Regions from separate parts of the Pseudomonas rhizozeae genome, predicted to be linked through region 3. Evidence: riboswitches for the same ligand, from Rfam matches in the RefSeq annotation. Region 3 holds a riboswitch; each other region holds the start of a gene.
What was found. Region 3 has a riboswitch for cobalamin ahead of cobW (cobalamin biosynthesis protein CobW). Riboswitches for the same ligand answer to the same signal wherever they lie in the genome.
Positions count from the first base shown of each region.

Region 1: linked by a shared signal. The riboswitch ahead of RG836_RS08860 (TonB-dependent receptor) and the one ahead of cobW (cobalamin biosynthesis protein CobW) in region 3 are both predicted to bind cobalamin.
Region 2: linked by a shared signal. The riboswitch ahead of cobO (cob(I)yrinic acid a,c-diamide adenosyltransferase) and the one ahead of cobW (cobalamin biosynthesis protein CobW) in region 3 are both predicted to bind cobalamin.

Region 1 covers NZ_JAVLSB010000026.1:97,409-100,678, reverse strand. Annotated here, with positions in the region: gene RG836_RS08870 (ABC transporter ATP-binding protein) at 1-130, shown strand, start outside; gene RG836_RS08865 (IucA/IucC family C-terminal-domain containing protein) at 121-930, shown strand; cobalamin riboswitch at 1,094-1,298, shown strand; gene RG836_RS08860 (TonB-dependent receptor) at 1,410-3,270, shown strand, end outside.
Region 2 covers NZ_JAVLSB010000041.1:37,534-40,803, reverse strand. Annotated here, with positions in the region: gene RG836_RS12845 (PQQ-dependent sugar dehydrogenase) at 1-661, opposite strand, end outside; gene RG836_RS12840 (hypothetical protein) at 725-1,309, opposite strand; cobalamin riboswitch at 1,464-1,706, shown strand; gene cobO (cob(I)yrinic acid a,c-diamide adenosyltransferase) at 1,788-2,399, shown strand; gene RG836_RS12830 (cobyrinate a,c-diamide synthase) at 2,396-3,270, shown strand, end outside.
Region 3 covers NZ_JAVLSB010000043.1:151,315-154,584, reverse strand. Annotated here, with positions in the region: gene RG836_RS14030 (CbtA family protein) at 1-495, opposite strand, end outside; gene RG836_RS14025 (CbtB domain-containing protein) at 507-707, opposite strand; cobalamin riboswitch at 824-1,044, opposite strand; cobalamin riboswitch at 1,321-1,541, shown strand; gene cobW (cobalamin biosynthesis protein CobW) at 1,639-2,700, shown strand; gene cobN (cobaltochelatase subunit CobN) at 2,704-3,270, shown strand, end outside.

The sequences.
Region 1 (3,270 bases), on a different contig from region 3:
CCCGGCGGACATCCTCAATGAAGCGCTGGTCAAGCAGGTGTTCAACCTCAATTGCCGGATCATCGCCGACCCGTTCTTCGGCACGCCGCTGTGCATTCCGTTCGGCCGGGAGCTGCCGCCATGTCGCTGAGCGAAATGTTCAGCGTGCAGGACTGGGCGCTGTTGTCCGGTGCGCTGCGCCTTAAGCCGTTGGCCGCGCGCGATATGCAGCGTTCGGTCAGTGCCCGGGCGCTATTGGACGATGAGGTGTGCGCGCAGTTGCTCGATCAACTGGGGCCGGTGATCGGTTCGCCGACTCGCAGTATTACCGCATCGCTGCTGGCCAAGCGTTTTTCCTTTCTCGCCACCGGTGCCTGTTTGTACGCGCTGTCGGCGTGCGACCGGGGCCTGCCGCTGACACTGGACAACGCGGTGCTGGAATACGGTTATGACGAGGGTCGCTGGAGTTCGTCGCTGCCGCTGGCGGATCACACACCGCAAAGTTATGCGCCGGGCCAGCGCGAGGCCTGGCGTGAGGCGATCGTCGGCGACTTGTTCGCCGGGCTGCTGGCACCGTTGTGGCAAACCTTCAACCGGGTCAGCGGTATTTCCCGGCGGATCCTGTGGGAGAACACGGCGGTGCGCGTGTATTCGTTGTATGAGAAACGCATGGGTCTGATCGACGATCCGCTGATTCGCCAGCGCTGTGCCGAAGATTTTCACTGGTTGCTGGAAGAGGCGGCGCCTGCAGTGTTTGGGTTGGGGTACAACCCGCTGGGGCATTTCCGTCGGCCATTGACGGTGGTGGAGGGGGGCAAAGCGGTCCGGTTCCGCCGGACCTGTTGTTTTTGGTATGAAGTGTGTGAGCCGGTGGAGTTTTGTTCGGGGTGTCCGTTGGTGAGGCCCAAGGTGTCGAGGGCATCCGCAACGCACTCACCGGGCGGTGAATAGCCTTCGTCGAAACGTCGCCCGGAGCAGGCTCGCACACCGGAGCTCCAGTGTTCAGGCGAACGGCATCCATCACCCAACCCTCTGCTCGCGAGAGCTATTCGCCTGCCAGCAAACACCTCGAACGAACCCCATCGCACATTGACTCTGCCCGCCACCAGTGGTCAGATGCGCGCCTGTTTCAGGTGCCTCATGCCGCCGTGTATGAGGTGAAACGGGAAACCGGTGCGTCGTTTCGATGACTAGTCCGGTGCTGCCCCCGCAACGGTAAGCGAGCGAAGCATTCGACAGACCACTGTGCTCCGGCATGGGAAGGTGAATGCTTCATGACCCTCGCAAGCCCGGAGACCGGCCTGAAGCTTTGTGTGGCAAACCCGCGGTGGGCGGGCGCAGGCCGGTTTCCGTGGGCTTTTGCGCGCCCGCGATTCCCTATGCGTTGTTCCCTCCGGGATTCATTCATTCCTGTTTCGAGTTGGAACGACATGTCCCGTAAATCCTTGTTCAACACTTTGTCCGGCACGTCCCTGCGCGCCGGTATCGCGCCGTGCCTGGCGTTTGTCTTGCCGGTCCAGGCCGCTGAAGACGACACCACCCTGACGTTGCCGACCACGGCCATCACTGAAACCGTGCACAGCACCGAAGCGCCGGCCGACCTGCACACCGTGGTGCCGACCGGTTCGCGGCTGAACCTCACGGCGCTGCAAACTCCGGCCAGCGTCAGCCGCATCAGCGCGGAGCAGATCCAGCGCCGCAACAACGCCACGGTGCAGGACGCAGTGACCCGTTCGCCGGGCATCAGCTTCATCGGCTCGCCGGGCAATGGCGGCACCGCGTTGTCGGCGCGCGGCTTTACCGGGCATGGCTCGATCATGCAGCTCTATGACGGCACGCGGCTGTACGTGGGCGCTGGTACGGTGACGTTCCCGGTGGACACCTGGTCGGTGGAGCGCATCGATATCCTGCGTGGCCCGGCCTCGGTGCTGTACGGCGAAGGCGCAACCGGCGCGGTGGTCAACGTGGTGCCGAAGAAGCCGTTCGAGGGCGAGATACGCAATCGCCTGCGCCTGGGCTACGGCTCGGATGATCGCCGGCAAGCGGCGCTGGACAGCGGCGGCTCGTTGACCGACACCCTCAGCTATCGGCTCAACATCAATCGACAGGCGAGCAACGGCTGGGTCGATCGCGGCGACTCCGACAGCCTGGCCCTTAGCGCGTCACTGCGCTGGGCGCCGTCGGAAGACCTCAGCGTGAGCCTGTCCCACGACTACGGTGAGCAGAATCCGCAGCAGTATTTCGGCACGCCGCTGGTGCAGGGGCACAACCGCGAACGCCTGCGTGATCGCAATTACAACGTCGACAATGCCGAGCTGCACTACAACGATCAGTCGACGCGGCTGGTGACCGATTGGCGCATCAGCGATGCAATCACCGCCAGCAATCAGTTGTATTTCCTCAAGACCCAGCGGCGCTGGCGCAACGCGGAAACCTATACCTGGCAGCCCGGCGAGCAAATCGGCCGCAGCGACTTCATCAGCATCAAACACACCCAGGAACAGGTCGGCGATCGCCAGAGTTTCACCTTCGACCACAGTCTGTTCGGTCTCGACAGCCGCACGGTGGTTGGCGCCGACTACAACTCGATCCGCTTCCTGCGCAAGCATGACTTCGGTAACACCTACAGCGACAGCGTGCCCATGGCGCAGTCCGGTGGCGGGCAGTACGTCAGTGATGACCCGTACCGCTCGCGGGATGGTAATCAGGCGCGGCAGTTCTCGCTGTTCGCCGAGAACCGCACCCAGTTGACCGAACGTCTGTCGCTGATCACCGGGGCGCGCCGTGATCAGGTGCACCTTGATCGGCATGATTTGCTGTCCGACACCCGCAGCGACCGCAGCCTGACCGGTGAGAACTACCGCGCCGGACTGGTGTTTGCGCTGACCGACGACACCTCGGTCTACGGCCAGTACGCCACCAGTACCGAGGGTGTCAGCAACCTGCTGACCCTCAGCGCCGGCCAGCAGCAGTGGGACCTGACCAAGGCCAAGCAGACTGAAGTGGGTTTCAAGCAGCAGTTCCTCGATGACCGTGGCGAATGGACGTTGGCGGCGTATCACATCGTCAAAAAGAAACTGCTGAGCACCGACCCGGCCAACCCGACGATCCAGCAGCAGATCGGCCAGCAATCCTCGGACGGCATCGAGGCGACTTTGGAACTGAGCTTGCCTTACGCGGTGCAACTGTCGGCCAACGCCGCATTCGTACGCGCCGAGTACGACGACTTCGCCAGCGGCGGCCAGGACTTCCAGGGCAACCGGCCGGTCGATGTACCGCGCCGGACTGCCA
Region 2 (3,270 bases), on a different contig from region 3:
CGGTCACGTACAGCTTGCTGCCGTCCTTGCTGGCGATGACGTTTTTGGTCCAGTGGTGATTCAACGGGCCGCCCGGCAAGTCGACAACTTTGGTCGCTGGCGCGCTGATCGAGGTATCGCCGTCCTTGTAGGGGAAGCGGATCAATTTGTCCGAGTCGGCCACGTACAGATCGTTGCCGACCAGGGTCATGCCGAACGGCGAGTTGAGGTTTTGCAGGAACACCGTGCGGGTTTCCGCCACGCCGTCGTGGTTGCTGTCGCGCAGCAGGGTGATGCGGTTCGCGCTCGGCACGCCGGCGCCGGCGCGGCCCATGACTTTTTCCATGACCCAGCCACGAATGCCTTTGCTGTCATCGGGTTTCGGCGGCGCGTTGGTTTCAGCGACCAATACGTCGCCGTTCGGCAGCTTGTACAGCCAGCGCGGATGATCCAGGCCTTTGGCGAAGGCGCCTACTTGCAGGCCCTGGGCCGCAACCGGTTTGCCGCCGTCCGGCCAGCCGATTGCCGGGGCGATGTTAACGGTGGGAATCAGGGTTTTGTTCGGTTCCGGCAACTTGGGCGAAGCCCCGGTGCCATCCGACACTTGCAGTGTGGAGGACTCGCCGCAGGCGACCAGGCCGGCGGCGAGCGCAATGACGACAACGAATTGAGGCTTGAACATGCGGGCATCCCTTTGAGTGCACTGTGTAGTGGTAGAGACACTCGGCGCCGCGATGGTTCAACCTCAGCCGCGCGCTTCCTTGAACAGCATCGCAATTCCGGGGTGATAGTTGCCCGATTCGTTACGCAACTTGCGATATGCATAAGGGAAGTACCAGGCGACGGCACAGGTGTGCTCCTTCTGCAGGTCGTCGACCATGTCCTGCAATTCTTCCGGCGTCGCGCTTTGCTGGGCTTTTTGCGGGGAGACAAACAGGCAGCCGAGTTTCAGGTCGCTGGCGTAGCTGATGCGTTTGGCGTCGCTGGTGATGTCTTGCAAGGCTTGGGTCAGGTTGAGGTTGTTGACCTTCGGCCAGCGCTGGGTGGTTTGCAGGTAAGCGCGCTGTTCGGCGCCGGCAATCATCAGATCGGCGCGGGCGTTGCGTTCGCCTTCTTCGAGTTGCTTGCGGGTGCTGGTGTGTTGCAGCGTGACCATCTCTGCCATCCAGGCCGCCGCCGACAGCAGGCCGAGGTTGGCTTGTTCGTCAAACCAATATGGCGAGTCGTTATCGCCGCGCACAGCGTTGTAGCGGTCGATGCAGTCGAACCAGCGCTCCAGCACCGGGCGCAGGAATTCCAGCTTCGGATTGCTGATGATCATGCCTTGCATGGGGCTCACCCTTCTTTGTGTGATGTTAAATTTATGGCGCTTTGATATCACTGTGACAAGCGTCGCACAAGATTGACGTCAGATATTTGAGCGGCGGCGGATAAACGGCGACGGCGGTCCTGCTTTCATTGACGCTCCACCCCCAACCCTCTAACCTTCGCGGCTTGTTTCAGGTGCTCTGTGGCCACGGTCGACAGGGTGAAACAGGGAAACCGGTGAGTGCTGCTTCTATTGCTGAAACCACGATCCCGGTGCTGCCCCCGCAACGGTAAATGAGTGAAAGCTGCGCCAGCCCTTTAACCAGGGCCAGCCACTGTGCCAATCCGGCATGGGAAGGCGCGCAGCCCGGCCTGCGCCGCTCATGAGCCCGGAGACCGGCCTGATCCATCCAGCGGCATCACGGTGGGCGATGCCAGGCTTTTTGCCGTCTATTCCTGTGCCCGCCCGCCGTGACCCCGCCTCAACGGAGAGCTGCCCCATGACTGATTCCCCCGAACGTGACGAACGCCACCTGGCACGCATGCTGCGCAAAAAAGCCGTGATCGATGAACGCATCGCCAATTCCCCCAACGAATGCGGTTTGCTGCTAGTGCTCAGCGGCAACGGTAAAGGCAAGAGCAGCTCGGCGTTCGGCATGCTCGCGCGGTCCATGGGCCACGGCATGCAGTGCGGCGTGGTGCAGTTCATCAAGGGCCGCAACAGCACCGGCGAAGAATTGTTCTTCCGGCGATTTCCCGAACAAGTACGTTTTCATGTGATGGGCGAGGGCTTCACCTGGGAAACCCAGGACCGCCAGCGCGACATCGCCGCCGCCGAAGCCGCGTGGGCAGTGTCCCGCGAATTGCTGCGCGACCCGTCGATCGGCTTGGTAGTGCTGGATGAACTGAACATCGCCCTCAAGCACGGCTACCTCGATCTCGATCAGGTGCTCAGTGATTTGCAGGCCCGCCCGCCGATGCAGCACGTGGTGGTAACGGGGCGCGGCGCCAAACCGGAAATGATCGAACTGGCCGACACCGTGACCGAAATGGGCATGATCAAGCACGCCTTCCAGGCCGGGATCAAAGCGCAGAAAGGCGTCGAACTTTGACTCAGCCACGTCATTGCCCGGCGGTACTGATCGCCGCGCCGGCCTCCGGTCAGGGCAAAACCACCGTCACCGCCGCGCTGGCCCGTTTGCATCGCAATCAGGGGCGCAAGGTGCGCGTGTTCAAATGCGGCCCGGACTTCCTCGACCCGATGATCCTCGAGCGCGCCAGCGGTGCGCCGGTCTATCAATTGGACATGTGGATGGTCGGCGAGCAGGAAAGCCGTCGTCTGTTGTGGGAGGCTGCCGCCGAGGCCGACCTGATTCTGATCGAAGGCGTGATGGGCCTGTTCGACGGCACGCCGTCCAGTGCCGACCTGGCGCGCCACTTTGGCGTGCCGGTGCTCGCGGTGATCGACGGCACCGCCATGGCCCAAACCTTCGGCGCATTGGCCTTGGGCCTGGCGCGCTACCAGCCAGACCTGCCGTTCGCCGGTGTGCTGGCCAACCGGGTCGGGACCTTGCGCCACGCGCAATTGCTTGAAGGCAGCCTCACCGAAGGCCTGCGCTGGTACGGCGCGCTCTCGCGGGAAACCGGCATCGAGTTGCCCAGCCGCCATTTGGGCCTGGTCCAGGCCAGCGAACTGAACGACCTCGACCTGCGTCTCGACGCCGCCGCCGAAGCCTTGGCCGGCAGCTGCGAGGTAGCGCTGCCACCAGCAGTCGAATTCGCCGCACCGACATTGATCGACGCCGAGCCTTTGCTGGCTGGGGTGCGGATCGCCGTGGCCCACGACGAAGCGTTCGCCTTCACTTACGGCGCCAGCCTCGATCTGTTGCGCGCGATGGGCGCCGAGTTGAGTTTCTTCTCGCCGATTCGTGACTGCGAGTTGCCGCCGGCGGACAGCCTTTACCTGCCCGGTGGCTACCCGGA
Region 3 (3,270 bases):
GTGACGGCCGAACACGATCAACGCGATGCCGGCGGCGGTGGAGGCTGCGGTGCCGACCCACCAGATTTGCCGCTGCGCCAGATCGGCGGCAGCGGTGCCCGGCAGTTCCGGCGGCAGGCCCAGCGTCGGCGCCAGCACGAACGTCGCGTAACCGGCCAACCCCCAGAGCAGGCCTTGAGCGGTTCGAGTCGGTGCACGCAAGGTGTACAGGCCGGCCAGCATGAGCGCAAAACCGACCGCGACCACCAAGTTGCCGCCGGTCGTGGACAGCACGCGCTGCCAGCCGTCTTCCGGCTCCCAGGCTTCGCCGTCGTGGCTGTGGGCGGCCGTCGCACCTTCGGCATGTTCGTGGACTTCAACCGCGGCGGGCTCGGATTTCTCGTAGGTCTCGGCCTGGAGAATCAACGGGGCAACCCAGAAGCTTTGCAGCAGGGTCAGCAGCAGGGCGGCCGCCAGACCGGTGAAGCCTGCGGTTTGCGCAATACGCTTGATCATCGGGGCAGGTCTCAGTGGCAGGGGAACGCGGAACTGTGACGGGTATCGTGCGCGGCGTTATGGACGGCTTCGATGTGCGAGAAACCGGCGAAGTACACCAGGCACACGCCGAGGATCGACGCACAGACGGCGGCAGTCAGACGTTGGCTGAGGGTCGTGGTGCTGGCGGAGCTGTTATCGGTGCTGCTACCGGTGCTGCTGATGATCGACATGGCGCTTCCCTCTGTGCTGTCAGCGGGTGAATCGAGCGCATGGCAGGCCTCGGCACGGCAGGCGCGCGGAGACTCGAACAGCGCCCGCCCACCGCGGGTTTGTTATGGCGTGGTCAAGCCACGATGTGTTGCGGGCCGGTCTCCGGGCTCACGAGGGGCGGGGCGCGCAGCCTCACCTGAAAGAATCGCCTTCCCATGCCGAGGCACAGTGGCTCTGATTCTTCGCTCGCTTACCGTTGCGGGGGCAGCACCGGACTGACATGGCCTTGAGTAAAGCACATGATTCACCGGTTTCCCGTTTCACCCTGTGAGGGGCACCCGTAACAAGATGCGTAGGAGAGCATGGGCGGGGGACGGGCGTCAAATTGGCTGCAGATTCGTCTGGTGCAACAGCTTCATTGTGGTAAGGGAGCTAGCCTGTGGCGAGGGGGCTTGCCCCCGATGGGTTGCGAAGCAACCCAGCTTTCTCCCGCCGAACGACCGTGCGTCCAGGTTTACGACGGCTGCGCCGCCGAACGGGAGCAAGCTCCCTCGCCACAAGTAAGTCCATCAACCCAGGGCCCGTCCATCCACCGCCGGTGATCGCGGACATTGACCCGCTCCCACACCATGCGTAGCCTTGCGCTTTCGAGGTTCTTCGGCGCGTGCGCCGGAGCTAAGAAGGGAACGCGGTCAATGCCGCGGCTGCCCCCGCAACTGTGAACGGTGATGTTCGCTGCCACGCCACTGCCCTGTTTGTAGCTGACCGCTACCGGGCGGGAAGGCGCAGCGAATGCCAGGCCCCCGGGCCGGCGCGCCGTCAGCCAGGAGACCTGCCTCGGCACAGATTCTCACTACAACCGGGCGGGGTGATCCGGTGGCGATCTCTTCCCGCGCGCCTGCGCCGCCGGTTGTCGTCCCGTATGCCCGCCACCTTGCCAAAGGGCATCCGATGAAAACACTGGCCAAACTCCCCGTCACCATCGTCACCGGCTTCCTCGGCTCGGGCAAAACCACCTTGCTGCGGCACATGCTCGACAACGCCCAGGGTCGCCGTATCGCGGTGATCGTCAACGAGTTCGGCGAGCTGGGTATCGACGGTGAAATCCTCAAACAATGTTCGATCGGCTGCACCGAAGAAGAAGCCAACGGCCGCGTCTACGAACTGGCCAACGGCTGCCTGTGCTGCACCGTCCAGGAAGAGTTCTTCCCGGTGATGCGCGAACTGGTGGCCCGTCGCGGCGACCTCGACCACATCCTCATCGAAACCTCGGGCCTGGCGCTGCCCAAGCCTCTGGTTCAAGCCTTTCAGTGGCCGGAAATCCGCAGCGCCTGCACCGTCGACGCAGTGATCACCGTGGTCGACAGCCCGGCCGTGGCTGCCGGCACCTTCGCCGCGTTCCCGGATCAGGTCGATGCCCAGCGCAAACTCGACCCGAACCTCGACCATGAATCGCCGCTGCATGAGCTGTTCGCCGACCAACTGGCCAGCGCCGACCTGGTGATCCTCAACAAGGCTGACCTGATCAGCCCGGAAGACCTGGCCCGCGTACGCCTGGAAGTCGCCGAAGAACTGCCGCCGGCGGTCAAGGTCATCGAAGCCAGCAGCGGTCGCGTGCCGCTGGACGTGCTGATCGGCCTCGGCGCAGGTTCCGAAGAACACATCGACAGCCGCCACAGCCATCACGATCATCACCACGAAGGTGAAGACGATCACGACCATGACGCCTTCGATTCGATTTCCATCGAACTGCCGCAAGCCGACGAAAGCCTGCTGATGGACGCCCTTACGCAACTGGTGGTCAAGCACGGCATTCTGCGGGTCAAGGGCTTCGCGGCGATCCCGAACAAACCGATGCGCTTGCTGATCCAGGGCGTGGGCACACGTTTCGACAAGCACTTCGACCGCCAGTGGGGCGGCGATGAAGCGCGCACCACGCGTTTGGTGCTGATCGGCCAGGAGCTCGATGCGGCGCAACTTGAAGCGCAACTGCGCGCTGCGCTCAGCGTTTAACCCATGCACCTGCTCAGGACCCAGCCCGGCGGTTTCGTCTCGGATGACAACATCGCCGACCTCGGCCAAACCCCCGCCGAGCTGGTGATCCTGTGCAGTGGCGACTCCAGCCTGGCGCTGCTCGCCGAAGCCGCGCAGCAGTTGCCCGACGACTACCCGAGCCTGCGCCTGGCCAACCCGATGCAAGTGCAGAATCACGCCTCGGTCGACCTCTACGTCGACGAGGTGCTGCGTCACGCCAAGGTCATCCTGATTTCCCTGCACGGCGGCATCGCCTATTGGCGCTACGGCGTCGAGCGTCTGGTGGAACTGGCCGAGCGTGGCGTGCAGCTGATTCTGGTGCCTGGCGACGACCGCCCGGACCCGGAACTCAGCGACCTCAGCACGGTTCCGGCCGAGGACCGCGAACGGCTCTGGCACTTCCTGCGCCAGGGTGGCATGGGCAATGCGCTCGACCTGTTTCGTTGCCTCGCCAACCGCTGGCTGGCCCGGGATTATGTCTGGGCTGAGCCGCAAACGCTGCCGCGCACGGCGATTTACCATCCGCGCAAAAGCCCCGCCGAACTCAGC